DNA from 3 places in the Modestobacter lapidis genome. Region 3 is predicted to be linked to each of the others. Evidence: riboswitches for the same ligand, from Rfam matches in the RefSeq annotation. Region 3 holds a riboswitch; each other region holds the start of a gene.
The links. A riboswitch is a leader RNA that binds a small molecule or an ion and turns the genes downstream of it on or off. The one in region 3 is predicted to bind cyclic di-AMP.

Region 1: another riboswitch for cyclic di-AMP. It lies ahead of ACYVG5_RS03205 (LysM peptidoglycan-binding domain-containing protein); the one in region 3 lies ahead of ACYVG5_RS01025 (hypothetical protein).
Region 2: another riboswitch for cyclic di-AMP. It lies ahead of ACYVG5_RS08075 (C40 family peptidase); the one in region 3 lies ahead of ACYVG5_RS01025 (hypothetical protein).

Annotation. Positions count from the first base shown of each region.
Region 1 is NZ_BAAGVS010000002.1:106,684-111,262, forward strand. Features, by position in the region: gene treZ (malto-oligosyltrehalose trehalohydrolase) at 1-1,655, opposite strand, end outside; gene ACYVG5_RS03205 (LysM peptidoglycan-binding domain-containing protein) at 1,799-2,383, opposite strand; cyclic di-AMP (ydaO/yuaA leader) riboswitch at 2,387-2,550, opposite strand; gene treY (malto-oligosyltrehalose synthase) at 2,804-4,579, opposite strand, start outside.
Region 2 is NZ_BAAGVS010000004.1:228,741-233,319, forward strand. Features, by position in the region: gene ACYVG5_RS08065 (DEDD exonuclease domain-containing protein) at 1-571, opposite strand, end outside; gene ACYVG5_RS08070 (hypothetical protein) at 752-1,144, shown strand; cyclic di-AMP (ydaO/yuaA leader) riboswitch at 1,279-1,472, shown strand; gene ACYVG5_RS08075 (C40 family peptidase) at 1,488-2,627, shown strand; gene ACYVG5_RS08080 (M48 family metallopeptidase) at 2,676-3,941, shown strand; gene ACYVG5_RS08085 (glycosyltransferase family 4 protein) at 3,938-4,579, shown strand, end outside.
Region 3 is NZ_BAAGVS010000001.1:223,922-228,500, forward strand. Features, by position in the region: gene ACYVG5_RS01015 (class I SAM-dependent methyltransferase) at 1-293, opposite strand, end outside; gene ACYVG5_RS01020 (bifunctional 3'-5' exonuclease/DNA polymerase) at 381-2,117, shown strand; cyclic di-AMP (ydaO/yuaA leader) riboswitch at 2,302-2,454, shown strand; gene ACYVG5_RS01025 (hypothetical protein) at 2,658-3,563, shown strand; gene ACYVG5_RS01030 (RidA family protein) at 3,693-4,157, shown strand; gene ACYVG5_RS01035 (creatininase family protein) at 4,207-4,579, shown strand, end outside.

The sequences.
Region 1 (4,579 bases), on a different contig from region 3:
TCGATCTCGCGCGGCTGGTCGGACAGGTTCGCGACCACCCGCAGCGAGCCGCGGTACACGACCAGCCAGCGGTCCGCGTCGTCCCAGTGCACCTGCACGGCCGACAGGTCGGGGTCGACGAGGTCGGGGTGCGCCGCGCGCAGCGCGAGCAGCGCCTTGTGCACCTCGAAGAGCTCCGCGTGCGGCGCCCGGCCCAGCTCGGACCAGTCCAGCTTGGAGCGGGTGAACGTCTCCGGGTCCTGCGGATCCGGGACGACGGCGGCGTCCCAGCCGTGCGCGGCGAACTCGCCGATCCGGCCCTCGGCGGTGGCCCGGCCCAGCTCGGGCTCGGGGTGGCTGGTGAAGAACTGCCACGGCGTGCTCGCGCCCCACTCCTCGCCCATGAACAGCATCGGGGTGAAGGGGCTGGTCAGCACCAGGGTGGCGCCGGCCGCGAGCAGGCCGGGGGAGAGCGAGGCGGAGATCCGGTCGCCGACGGCGCGGTTGCCGATCTGGTCGTGGTCCTGCAGGTAGCCGACGAACTTCCAGCCGGGCAGGCTCGCGGTGTCGACCGGGCGGCCGTGGTGCCGGCGGCGGAAGCTCGACCAGTCGCCGGCGTGGAAGAAGGCGCCGGTCAGCGTCCTGGCGACCGCGCCGATGCCGGCCGCGGCGAAGTCGGCGTAGTAGCCCTGTTCCTCACCGGTCAGCGTGGCGTGCAGCGCGTGGTGGAAGTCGTCGCTCCACTGCGCGTCCAGGCCGGTGCCGCCCGCCACCCGGGGGGTGACCATCCGCGGATCGTTGAGGTCGCTCTCGGCGATGAGCGTCAACGGCCGGCCCTCGGCGACCGACAGCCGGTCGACCTCGGTGGCCATCTCCTCGAGCAGGTGGGTGGCGCGCTCGTCGACCAGCGCGTGCACCGCGTCCAGCCGGAGCCCGTCGACGTGCATGTCGCGCAGCCACATCAGCACGTTGTCCAGGATGTAGCGGCGCACCTCGTCGGACTCCGGGCCCGACAGGTTGATCGACTTGCCCCAGCTGTTCGCGCCGCCCTCCGCGAAGATCGGGAAGAACTCCGGCAGGTAGTTCCCCGACGGCCCGAGGTGGTTGTAGACGACGTCCTGGATCACGCCCAGACCGCAGCCGTGGCAGGCGTCGACGAAGCGCTGGTAGGCCTCGGGCCCGCCGTAGGTCTCCTGGACGGCGTACCAGGCGACGCCGTCGTAGCCCCAGTTGTGCGTGCCGTTGAACGCGTTGACCGGCAGCAGCTCGACGAAGCCCACGCCCAGCTCGACCAGGTGGCCGAGCCTGCCGATCGCGGCATCGAAGGTGCCCTCGGGGGTGAACGTGCCGACGTGCAGCTCGTAGACGGCGCTCCCGGCCAGCGGACGGCCGGTCCAGCTGGAGTCACCCCACGGGTACGCCGAGGGGTCGAAGCGGCGGGACAGCCCGTGCACGCCCTCGGGCTGGCGGCGCGAGCGCGGGTCGGGGCGCGGTGTCTCGTCGTCGTCGAGCAGGAAGCCGTAGTCGGCCTCCGGGGCCGCATCCACGGTGGCCCGCCACCAGCCGGCGTCGTCGCGCTGCATGTCGGAGATCGTGCCGTCGACGGTGACGCGCACCCGTTCCGGCAGCGGGGCCCAGACGGAGAACTCGGCGGGCGAGGCGGACGGTGCTGCCATGGGAACTCCTGCTCGGATCGCGGCGGTGCGGCTCCGACGGAGCCTGGCCGATCATGCCCGCCACGGGCGGCGCCAACCGTGGGGTGCCCCACGATCGCGCCCCGGAGGCGGCCGGAGGACGACGTCCTCCGGCCGCCCGGGTGTCACAGCGCCAGCTGCTGGCCCACCCGGATCACGTGCGGGTTCGGCACCGTGGCGGAGTTGCGGCCGTGCAGCTCCTGCCAGCTGGTGCCGTGCGCGGCGGCGATCTCCGCCAGCGTGTCACCGGGACGCACCGTGTAGGTGTCGCCCGAGGCCGCGGGCGCGGGCGCGGGCGCCGCAGCAGGCGCCGGTGCCGGTGCCGGGGCGGGGGCAGCGGCCGCCGGGGTCGTGCCGTCGCGCAGTTGCTTGCCGCACGTCGGCCAGGCGCCGACGCCCTGGGTCAGCAGCACCCGCTCGGCGACCTCGACCTGCTGCGCCGGCGTGGCCAGGTCGGCGCGCGGAGCGAACTCGCCGCCGCCGTGGCCCAGCCACGTGGGCGAGCTGAACTGCAGCCCGCCGTAGTAGCCGTTGCCGGTGTTGATCTGCCAGTTGCCGCTGGACTCGCACTGGGCGACGCCGGACCAGTCGTAGTGCGACGCCGAGGCGGGCCCGGCGAGGACGCCGATCCCGAGGGCGGCGGCGCCGACCGCGACCGTTCCGGCGCGGAGTGCGCTGCGGCGGGCGCGGCTCATGGAGAGGTGGGACATGGGTGATCCTCCGATCACCGCCTGCGGGGTTAGCTGTCGGGTTCGGGCGAATCGGTGCCCGGCCGCTCGCACCCCCGGAAGGGCGCGGCACGGCTTCACCCCGAGACACGCGCTGCGCGTCGGAAGTGGGTTCCCCGTCCCCGTCCTGGGTGGGTCGGTGTCAGGCTGCCGGCGGACGGGGCTCGGCGGTCCGGTGCCTCGCGCCCGTCCGGTGTGGCCCAGGCGCTCTCCCACTGTGAACGAAACCGCCCGGTTCCGCTTCGGTCCGGATCGCTCGGTCCGACATCCGCCCAGCTCGGGCTCCGACAGGCCGGGCCGGAGACGCCGCAGCGTCCCCGGCCTGTAACCCTGCGTTAGTGATCGGCCTCCTGCAGGGACCCACCGCGAGCGTGCGAGTGGTGGGGGGCAGGGGGTCCTTCTTTAGTCGCGGGCGAGCAGTGCGACCGGCAGGCGGGTGAGTAGCTCGGAGACCGCGGCGCCGGACGCGTCGGAGACCACCCGGCTGCCGGTGAGCAGGTCCCGCCACGAGCCGGTGGGCAGGTGCAGCGCGGTATCGCCCCAGCCGGTGCCCGCCAGGCGCACCGGCAGCCGGGTCGCGACGGTGACGGCGCCGCCGCGGTCGAAGGCGACGACGGAGTCCGCCGCCGTTCCGGTGGCCTCGACCGGCGTGTAGCCGCCGAAGGCCTCGGGGACGTCGCGGCGGTGCCGCAGCGCCCGCGAGACGACCAGCAGCTTGGCGGCACCGGTGTCGTCCACGGGCGGTATCCAGCCCTCGTCGAGCCGGGCCAGCGACGAGCGCCGCAGGTCGTAGTCGACCGGACGCCGGTTGTCCGGGTCGACCAGCGAGAAGTCCCACAGCTCGGTGCCCTGGTAGACGTCCGGAACGCCGGCGATGGTCAGTTGCAGGAGCTTCTGCGCCAGCGAGTTCGACCAGCCGAACGGTGCGATCCGCGCCACGAACCGGTCGACCTCCGTGGCGGTCGTCGGGTCGTCGAAGGCGGCGTCGACCAGCGCGTGCAGCTGGTCCTCGAACTCCTGCACCGGGTTCGTCCAGGTCGTCGAGGTGCCGGCCTCGCGGGCGGCCTTCTCCACGTAGGCGTGCGCGCGCTCCCGGGACAGCGGCCACGCCCCGACCAGGTTCTGCCACACCAGGTGGGCGAGCGAGCGGTCGGCCAGCGGGTGCCGATCGAGCCAGCCGCGAACCAGCCCGGCCCACTCGGTGGGCAGCTCGGCCAGCACCGCCAGCCGGGCCCGGACGTCCTCGCTGCGTTTGGTGTCGTGGGTGGACAGCGTGGTCATCGACTCCGGCAGCCGCTCGGCGCGCAGCCGCTGGGCGGCGTGGAAGTCGGCCACCGTCGTCCCGAACCGGGCCGGGTCGCCACCCACCTCGTTGAGCGCGACGAACCGCGCCCACCGGTAGTAGGCGCTGTCCTCGACGCCCTTGGCCATCACCGGGCCCGACGTCTGCTCGAACCGGGTGGCCAGCTCGGAGCCGGCGGTACCCAGCAGTGGGTGCAGGGCATCGACCGCGGCGGTGAGCTCGGGACGGCGCTCCCGGACCGCGCGCACCATCTCGTCGAGGTGCTCGCGGCCGTCGGGCAGGTAGCTGCGGTACACCGGGAAGCCGGCCAGCAGCTCGGCGAGGCCCTCGGTGACCAGCTCGGCCGGCACCCCGGGCAGCTCGCCGACGATCCGGGTCAGCCGGGCCACCTCGGAGCCGAGCATGCCGTCGGTGACCTCGCGCTTGCACATCCGCACCAGCTGCGCGTAGTCCACCCGCGTGCCGGCCAGCTCGGTGTCCAGCGCGGTCAGCGCCGGCTCGCCGGCCGGGTCGACCAGTACCCGGTCGACCTCGGCGAGGGCGTCGTAGCCCGTCGTCCCGGCCGTCGCCCAACCGGCGGGCAGCTGCTCGCCGGGCTCGAGGATCTTCTCCACGACCGTCCACCGGTGCCCGGACAGCCGGGCCAACGCGTCCAGGTACGCCCTCGGGTCGGCGAGGCCGTCGGGGTGGTCGATCCGCAGCGCGTCGACGGCCCCGGACTCCACCAGCTGGCCGACCAGCTCGTGGGTGGCGGCGAAGACGGCGGGGTCCTCGGCGCGCAGCCCGGCGAGGGTGTTGATCGCGAAGAACCGGCGGTAGTTCAGCTCCGCGTCGGCCCGGCGCCAGTCGACCAGCTCGTAGTGCTGGCGGTCGTG
Region 2 (4,579 bases), on a different contig from region 3:
TGGTGGTGGAGAAGAAGGGGGCGAGGGTGCCGAGCTTGCAGTTGGGCACCTCGTCCCGGGTGAGCAGCCGGCGGGCCAGGACGGCGGTGTCGACCGCGGCGAACGCCGGCCAGGCGACCCCCGAGGCCTCGCACGCCGCCCTGAGGAAGCCGAGGTCGAACGGCGCGTTGTGGGCCACCAGCACCGCGCCGCGGGCGAACTCGAGGAAGGCCGGCAGCACCGAGTCGATCCGGGGGGCGGCCGCGACCATCATCGAGGTGATGCCGGTCAGCACGCTGATGTAGGGCGGGATCTCCTGGCCGGGGTCGACGAGGGTCTGGAACTCGCCGAGCACCTCACCGGCCCGGACCTTGACCGCACCGATCTCGGTGATCGCGCTGTCCTTGGGGGAGCCGCCGGTGGTCTCCAGGTCGACCACCACGAACGTGATGTCGGCCAGCGGGGTGCCCAGGTCGTCGATCGTGGCCTGCTCGAACCGCACCAGCGCGCCGGGGGAGGCGGTGCCGGGCGGCAGCGCGGGGAACCCCGCGGAAGGCATCGGCGCGGACGGCGGGAGGGGAGGGGGTGGCACGGGTCGGACGCTAGGTCGGACCTCCGACAGTCCCGGGGAGGCCACGCCGCCCCGGGTCGGGCCCGACCGCCGCCGACCCGGGGGCCCTGCCGGGATCCTCCGCGGCCACGGGGGACGGAACTGTCGGTGGCCCCTCCTACGGTCCGCAGGCGTTGGACCACAGGAGAGAGGAGAGCCGGCGTGCTCATCGATTGCGACACCTGCACCGTCCGCGGGGACGGCTGCGCCGATTGCGTCGTCACGGTCCTGCTCGGCGCCCCACCGGGCTGGCAGGAGACCGGACCGACGGTCGTGCCCCTCACCCGGCGCGTCCGCTCAGCCACCGGCGAGGTGCAGCCGGCAACCGTCCGTGCCGACGCGCCGGACGCGCCCGGGCAGGAGGTTGCGTTCTGTGATGTGCCGCACCTTGACAGTGACGGGGTGGCCGCCCGGCCGGTAGTCGAGCTCGACGATGTCGAGCGGAGGGCCGTCCGGGCCTTGGCAGACTTCGGACTGGTTCCGCCGTTGCGTCATCAGGATGCGTCGCTGCCGGCTCCCCCGCGTCAGGCGGACGGCGACCGCCACGTGAGTTGACGAATTCCAGCACTGTGATTCGTCAGCTGCTGTCGCGCTCTGGGCGTCCGACAGGGCTTTGTCTCGGTCTGATCACGGCCCTACTGTTTCCCTCGTTCGGGAGAGTGGTCGTCACCGCACAGAGGGTGACCTCGTTCCGAACACCGCCGAATCAGCCGGCCACTTCCCTGGCCGGGTGAACCGGGGACCCACCGCAGCACTGGGGTGAGTTCTCACGCGGCCGGGCAACCGGACCGCACGCGCCGGCGACGGCGCGCAGAGATAGGGCGATCTTCTTCCTCGCCCGAACCCGTCAGCTAACTCGGTAGGCGGTCGATGTGGAGGAAATGGAGCCGCGCCGACCGTGGCGAGCCCTCACCTGTCCGTCCGTCCTGCCCGCACCGGGTCCGCGACCCGGCCCGAAACCCCGTCGGCCCCGGCGACGGCTGTCCGCCGACCCCGGCTGGTCGGCCGGCTCGGTACCGCCGTCCTGCTGGCCGCGGCCGCCGGCCTCGCCGTGACCGTGCTGCCCGGTGCCGCGAGCGCCGCACCGGCGCCCCAGGCCGCCTCGCCGCAGGAGGCCACGGAGCTGGTCGCCCAGGCCGATCACGAGCTCGAGGCGGTCACCGAAGAGGTGAACGACGCGCGTGTGCAGTTGACGGAGCAGCAGGCTGCCGCCGCCACCGCCGGTGAAGCCGTCGCCGCGGCCCAGGCCCAGTTGGCCGCGCTGGACGGGCAGATGCGCCAGGTGGCGCGCAGCGCCTTCACCGGGGAGAACCTCTCCCACTTCAACGCCCTGATGACCAGCGGCTCGGCCGACGAGTTCCTCGCCCAGGTGAACATGCTCGACGCCATCGCCGGCCACACCAACGACGTCCTCGCCCAGGTGGCCGCCGCGTCCGCGGCAGCGCAGGAGGCCAAGGCGACCGCGGACGCGGCCGCCGCCACCGCCCAGCAGACCCTCGACGCGGTCACCGCCCGGCAGGCCGTCCTCACGGGGCAGATCTCCGATTACCAGGCCCAGTACGCGGCGCTGACCGCCGCCCAGCAGGAGCAGGTCAACCGGACCCACGCCGGCCCCGCGCTCCCCGCGCCCGGCGCCGGCGCGTCGCGGAACGTCGCCCCGTCGGCCGGCGCGGTGCTGGCGCCCAGCGCGGCCGCGCAGGTGGCCGTCGACACGGCGCTGGCCCAGCTCGGCGATCCCTACGTCTGGGCTGCCGGCGGCCCCGACGCGTTCGACTGCTCGGGTCTGACCCAGTACGCCTACGCCGCCGCCGGGGTGCGCCTGCCGCACTCCAGCAAGGCGCAGTCCACGATGGGCACCGCGGTGTCCCGCGGCGACCTGCAGCCCGGTGACCTGGTCTTCTTCCGCAGCCCGGTGAGCCATGTGGGCATGTACATCGGTGGTGGCCGGATGGTGCACGCCGCCACCTTCGGTGTCCCGGTGCAGATCACCAGCGTGGACATGGCCGGCTACGCCGGTGCCCGCCGCTACGCCGGCTGACCGCACGGGCCCAGGGACCTGCCAGCCGGTCGGCCTAAGCTCCTGCGCGTGAGTGCCCGACGCCTCGCCCTGCTCGTGGCGCTGGTCCTGGGGGTCGCCGTCCTCGCCGTGATCGTCGTGGTCACGCCGGGCGAGCTGATCCCCACCCCGCCGGGCGGCCGCACCCCGGTCGACCCGTCGGCCACCTTCTCCCCGGCCGAGATGGAGCGCGCGAACTCCTTCGCCGCCGCACGGCGACCGGCATCCCTGGCCGCGCTGCTGCTCAGCCTGCTGGTCTCGGCCGTGTTCGGTCTCACCCGGGCCGGCGCAGCCGTCATCCGGGCGGTGGCGCGGCCGCTCGGCGGCGGCTGGGCCTGGCAGGCGCTGCTGGGCACGGTGGCCCTGGTGGTGATCGGCCGGCTGGCCACGCTGCCGCTGTCGGCCTACGGCGAGGTGGTCCGGCACCGCTACGGCCTGTCCACCCGCAGCTGGGGCCTGTGGGTGCGGGACGTCGCCACGTCCACGGCCATCTCCGCCGGTGTCACCGCGCTGGTCGTGCTGGCCGTCGTCGCCCTGGCCCGGTGGGCTCCGCGGACCTGGTGGGCCTGGGCGGCGGCCGGCACCGCCGGCCTCGTGGTGGCCGGGTCGTTCCTCTACCCGCTGGTGATCGAGCCGGCGTTCAACCGCTTCGAGCCGATGCCGCCCAGTGCGCTGCGCAGTGAGCTGTTCGCCCTCGCCGAGCGCAGCGGCACCCCGGTGGACGACGTCCTGGTGGCCGACGCCAGCCGGCGCACCACCGCGCTGAACGCCTACGTCTCCGGCTTCGGCTCCTCGCGGCGCATCGTCGTCTACGACACGCTGCTGGACCGGCTGCCCGACGCGCAGATCGAGTCGATCGTCGCCCACGAGCTCGGTCACGTCGCCAACCGCGACGTGCTCACCGGCACGCTCATCGGCGCGCTCGGGTCGGCGGCCGCGGTCGCGCTGCTGGGCTGGCTGCTCGGCTGGACGCCGCTGCTCCGCCGGGCCGGCGCCGACGGGCCCGGCGACCCCCGGATCATCGGACTGCTGCTGTTCCTGGTCGCCGCGGGGACGTTGCTGTCCACCCCGGTGCAGGACGGCGTCTCCCGGCGGGTCGAGGCCCGGGCCGACCTCCACGCGCTGGACCTGACCGGGGACCCCGCGGGGTTCGCGGGGGTGCAGCGCGAGCTGGGCGTGGCCAACCTCTCCGATCCCGACCCGCCGGCGGCATGGCAGTGGTTCTTCGGGACCCATCCCACGACCGCGCAGCGGGTCGCCTTCGCCACCGACTGGACCCGGGTCCACGGCCGGTGAACCGCACGCTCGTCGTCACCAACGACTTCCCGCCCCGGCAGGGCGGCATCCAGACCTTCGTCGCCGCGCTGCTCGCCCGCCGGCCGCCGGAGTCCCTCGTCGTCCTCGCCTCCGACCACCCCGGCTCGGCCGAGCACGACGCGGGGCTGCCCTACCCGGTGGTCCGGGCGCCCACCGGGATGCTGCTGCCGACGCCGGCCGTGGCGCGCACCGCGGCGCGGCTGGCCGGTGACCACGGCTGCCGGACGGCGTTCTTCGGCGCCGCCGCCCCGCTGGGCCTGCTCGCCCCGGCTCTGCGGCGGGCCGGCGTGGAGCACCTGGTGGGCGCCACCCACGGGCACGAGACCGGCTGGGTGGCGCTGCCGGGAGCTCGGTCGATGATGCGCCGCATCGCCGCTGGCCTGGACGTGCTGACCTACATCAGCGAGTACACGCACGGGCGGCTGGCGCCGGCGCTGGCCGACCGGGTGGCGATGGCCCAGCTGTCCCCGGGCGTCGACGTCGAGGCCTTCACGCCGCGCGCCGACGGCGCCGCCGTCCGGGCCCGCTACGGGCTGGGCGACGCCCCGGTCGTCGTCTGCGTCTCCCGGCTGGTGCCGCGCAAGGGGCAGGACGTCCTGGTCGAGGCGTGGCCGCGG
Region 3 (4,579 bases):
AACGGGCCGCGGGTCTCGTCGCTCCACTCGGGATGGTCCAGGTCGAGGCGGTGGATCCACTCGTGCGGCGGGAACAGGTCGGTCGGCACCACGTCGAAGCCGGCGTCCCGGAGCCGGAGCGCCAGCGCACCGCAACCGGCGCCGACCTCCAGGATCCGGCCGCCGTCGGGGAGCGCCGCTCGCACCAGGTCGACCGCGTACTCGTGCACGCCCGGAGCGGCGTGCACGGAGTGGCCCTGGTAGGACCGGACGCTCGCCGTCCGCTGGATGGTCTCGGGCTGTGGCCGCGTCACCCGTCCAGGCTCTCATCCCTGGCCCGCGTCCGCGTGGGCTGCGCGCGTGGCGGCATCGAGGTGCCGGCCATCGGCGAGACTGCACCGGTGAACCGGATCGTCCTCGTGCGTCGCGGCGGGAGCACGGTCGAGGCGCGCGAACGCGCCGACGACGGCCCGGGCGTCCGGGTCGCCAGGCTCCCGGCCGCCGATCTACCGGGGTTCGTGGCGGAGCGGGAACGCTCGCCGGTCCGCTGGGTGTGGGACGACACCACCCGGTGGTACCCGGCGCTGCTGGCCGCCGGCGTCCGGATCGGACGCTGCTGGGACCTGCGGCTCAGCCACGCGGTCCTCCGCCGGTCGCCGTTCGCCGATCAGGCGTTGCTCGCCGACGACCAGACCCCGGGCTGGGACGCCCTCCAGCCGGTCACCACCGCCGACCCGGCGCTGTTCCCGCTCGCCGACCCCGCCGACCGCCTCGATCCGGCCGCCGAGCACGCGCGCCAGCAGGCGGCGCTCGCCGCGTCACCGGCACGTGCGCGGTTGGAACTGCTGCTCGCCGCGGAGTCCTCCGGCGCGCTGGTGGCCGCCGAGATGACCTCTGCCGGGCTGCCGTGGCGGGTCGACGTGCACCACCGTCTGCTGCGCGAGCTGCTGGGCCCGCGCCCGGCACCCGGCCGGCGGCCGGCGGTGCTGGCGCGACTGCTGACCGACGTCCAGGCGGCCTTCGCGGCGCCCGGGCTGAACCCCGACTCGCCGGGTGGGCTGCTGCGTGCGCTGCAGGCCGCGGGACTGCCGGTGGACGACACCCGCTCCTGGACGCTCGAGCAGCTGGAGCACCCGGGCATCCCGGCGTTGCTGGAGTACAAGAAGCTCTCGCGGCTGCTCCAGGCCAACGGCTGGAGCTGGCTGGACACCTGGGTGAGCGGTGGCCGGTTCCGCTCCACCTTCCTGCCCGGGGGCGTGGTGACCGGGCGGTGGGCCGCCAACGGCGGCGGCGCGCTGTCGGTCCCCGTCCAGGTCCGCCCCGCGGTGGTCGCCGACGACGGCTGGCGCTTCGTCGTGGCCGATGTGGCGCAGCTGGAGCCGCGGGTGCTCGCCGGCATGAGCGGCGTCGCGGCGATGGCCGAGGCGGCCCGGTCGTCCGACCTGTACCAGGGGATGGTGGCCGGCGGCGCGGTGGCGACCCGGGCAGAGGCCAAGGTCGGCATGCTCGGGGCGATGTACGGCGGTACCCGCGGCCAGAGCGGCCGGATGATGCCGCGGCTGACCCGCCGGTATCCCCGGGCGATCGGACTGGTGGAGGAGGCTGCCCGCGCGGGGGAGCGCGGCGAGGTGGTGCACACCCTGCTCGGCCGCGGGTCGCCGCCGCCCACCGGCGCGTGGGCGGATCGCCCGGTGGGGCTCGGCGAGCACCCGGACGGGGTCGGGTCGGACGGGGTCGGGTCGGACGGGGTCGGGTCGGACGGGGTCGGGTCGGACGGGGTCGGGTCGGACGGGGCCGGGTCGAGGGAGGACCGGGCCCGCCACCGCCGCGCCTGGGGCCGGTTCACCCGCAACTTCGTCGTCCAGGGCACCGGGGCCGAATGGGCGCTGTGCTGGCTGGCCGGCCTGCGCAACCGGCTGTGGCACCTCGGCGGCGCCGGCACCCTGGATCAGCGCCCGCACCTGGTGTTCTTCCTGCACGACGAGGTGCTCGTGCACACGCCGGCGCACCTGGCCGATGCGGTCGTCGAGGAGGTCCGCAGTGCGGCGGCCGAGGCCGGCCGGCTGCTCTTCGGCGGGTTCCCCATCGACTTCCCGCTCGATGTCGCGGTGGTCGGGTCGTGGGCCGACGTGGACTGAGGGCCCGGCGCCGGCTCGGAGGCCGGGCGGCGGGAACGTCAGCGGGTACACCGCCCGGCGGCCGAGCGGGGGAGCAGCGACGCTCGTCACCTGACGAATCGTCGGCCGATGATTGTCACGACTGCATAACGGCGGTTACCGTGGCGGCGTCCAGTCGGTCGTCACGCCCCCGCCCGGGGAGTCCGAGCGGACGCCGCCGAGTCGCCCTCCGGGGCGAGCCGGGGACCCATCGAAGTACTGGGGTGAATCCTGCTCCCGGGCGCACCGTCCGGGGCGGGTAGGGCCGCTTCCCGCCCGAACCCGTCAGCTAACTCGGTAGGCGGCAACCGGAAGAACGGAGAGCCGCCGGATGGCGCGCCCTTGCCCTGCCGTACCACCTCGTCTCTCCCGGTACTCCTCCCGCCGGATGCGCCCGCGCAGCTGACCGGGCGCGGCCGTCCCGTACGGACGCCGCAGCCCTCGCTGCCCGCACATCCCGGAACAGCCGCCCCGCCCTCGGGGCCACCGCTGTGCCCGTACCCCCTCGGAGCTCTCGTACCCATGGACCGCCGCACCACCACCTCCGGCCGCGCTGCCGACCGCCGCAGCCGGGCCACCCGCTCGCGACACCGCCCGCCCACCGCGGCCCGCCGGCCCGGGCTGTACCTGGGTGCCGCCGTCGCCGGCGCCCTCCTGGTCGGTGCCGGAATCGGCACCGACCCCGCTGCGCAGGCCGATGCCACGGCGACGGAGCCGGTCAGCGTCGCCCAGGAGCTCGGGCTGACCGCCGGATCCGGCCCGGTCGATGTGGCCGAGGAGCTCCAGCCGCTCGAGGAGCTGGCGGTCAGCCGCAGCACCCGCGAGGCCGCGGAGGTCGCGGCACAGCAGGCGCAGGCCGCGGCCGACCGGGCCGAACTGGACCGGCGGGCCGCCGAGGCGGAGGCCGCAGCGCCCGCTGCCGCCGACGCCGAGGCCGCCGAGGCCGCCGCCGCCGAGGCCGCCGGGGCGGCCGCCGCGGAGACTGCGGCCCGGTCCAGCGCCGTTGCCGGCCGCACGACCGGTAACGCCGCGGCGCCGGCTGCCGGGGCGCCGGCTGCCGCGGCGGCGGGCGTGGCCGCGCGGATCAGCAACAGCGCCGGGAAGGTCAAACCGCACGTGCAGGCGGCCGCCAACACCGTGATGGGCAACGTGCCCGGCATCCGGTCCATCGGCGGCACCCGCGCCAGCGCGGCCGATCCGAAGGGCCACCCGTCCGGGCTGGCGCTGGACTACATGACCAGCCCCGCCGTCGGCGACGCGGTCGCCCAGTACCACATCGCCCACTGGGACGAGCTCGGCGTGGACTACATCATCTGGCAGCAGCGGATGCTCTCCTCGCCGAACGGCTCCTGGAAGCAGATGGAGAACCGGGGCAGCGCGACGGCGAACCACATGGACCACGTCCACGTGAACCACCGGGCCGGCTGACCCGTCGCCGGCGAGCTCGCCGGGCAAGGTCCACGACAGCACCACGGTGCTCGGGCTCTCGTACCGATCGCCGGGTTCCCGGCACCGCCCGCCCTGCCGTTCCCATCGAAAACAGGCCAGGATCTGCCCATGGACGTCGAGAGCTTGCTGCGCGAACGCGGCATCGAGTTGCCGGAACCGATGGGGCCGGGCGGCAACTACGTGCCTGTCATGGCCGCCGGAGATCTGCTGTTCCTGTCCGGGATGGGGCCCGTCCGGGCCGACGGTGGCCTGGTGACGGGCAAGGTGGGGGAGGGCGGGCTCGACCTGGACACCGCGCGGGAGGCCGCCCGGCTCACCGGCCTGCAGCTGCTCGCCGCGCTGCGCGCGGAGCTGGGCGACCTCGGGCGGGTCCGGCAGGTCGTCAAGCTGTTCGGGATGGTCAACTGCCGCCCCGGTTTCAACCGGACGCCGGCCGTGATCGACGGGTGCTCGGACCTGTTCGCCGAGGTGTTCGGGAACGCCGGCCGGGGAGCTCGCTCCGCCGTCGGCATGGCCGAGCTGCCCTTCGACATCGCCGTCGAGATCGAGGCCGTCGTCCGCGTGGCGCCGTGAGCTGCGGTGCGATGCACTCCGGGGATCCACGACGAACGGGAGAACGCACGTGCTGCTGGAGAAGATGACGTTCGGCGAGGTCCAGGCAGCGCTCAGCGAAGGACGGCGCGACGTCGTCGTCCCGTGCGGAGCGGTGGAGCAGCACGGCCGCCACCTGCCACTGGACGTGGACGCGGTCCACGCCGAGCGACTGGGTCAGGAGGTCGCCCAGCGACTGGGAACGGCACTGGTGGCCCCGACGATCCGGGTGGGTGTGTCCCCCCACCACATGGCCTTCCCCGGAACGGTCAGCCTCCAGCCCGCCACGTTCGAGGCGGTCTACTCCGACTACTGCCGCAGCCTGGCCGCGCACGGCTTCCGCACCATCCTGTGCTTCTCCGCGCACGGCGGGAACTTCGCGCCGCTCGCGGAGATGGAGCAGC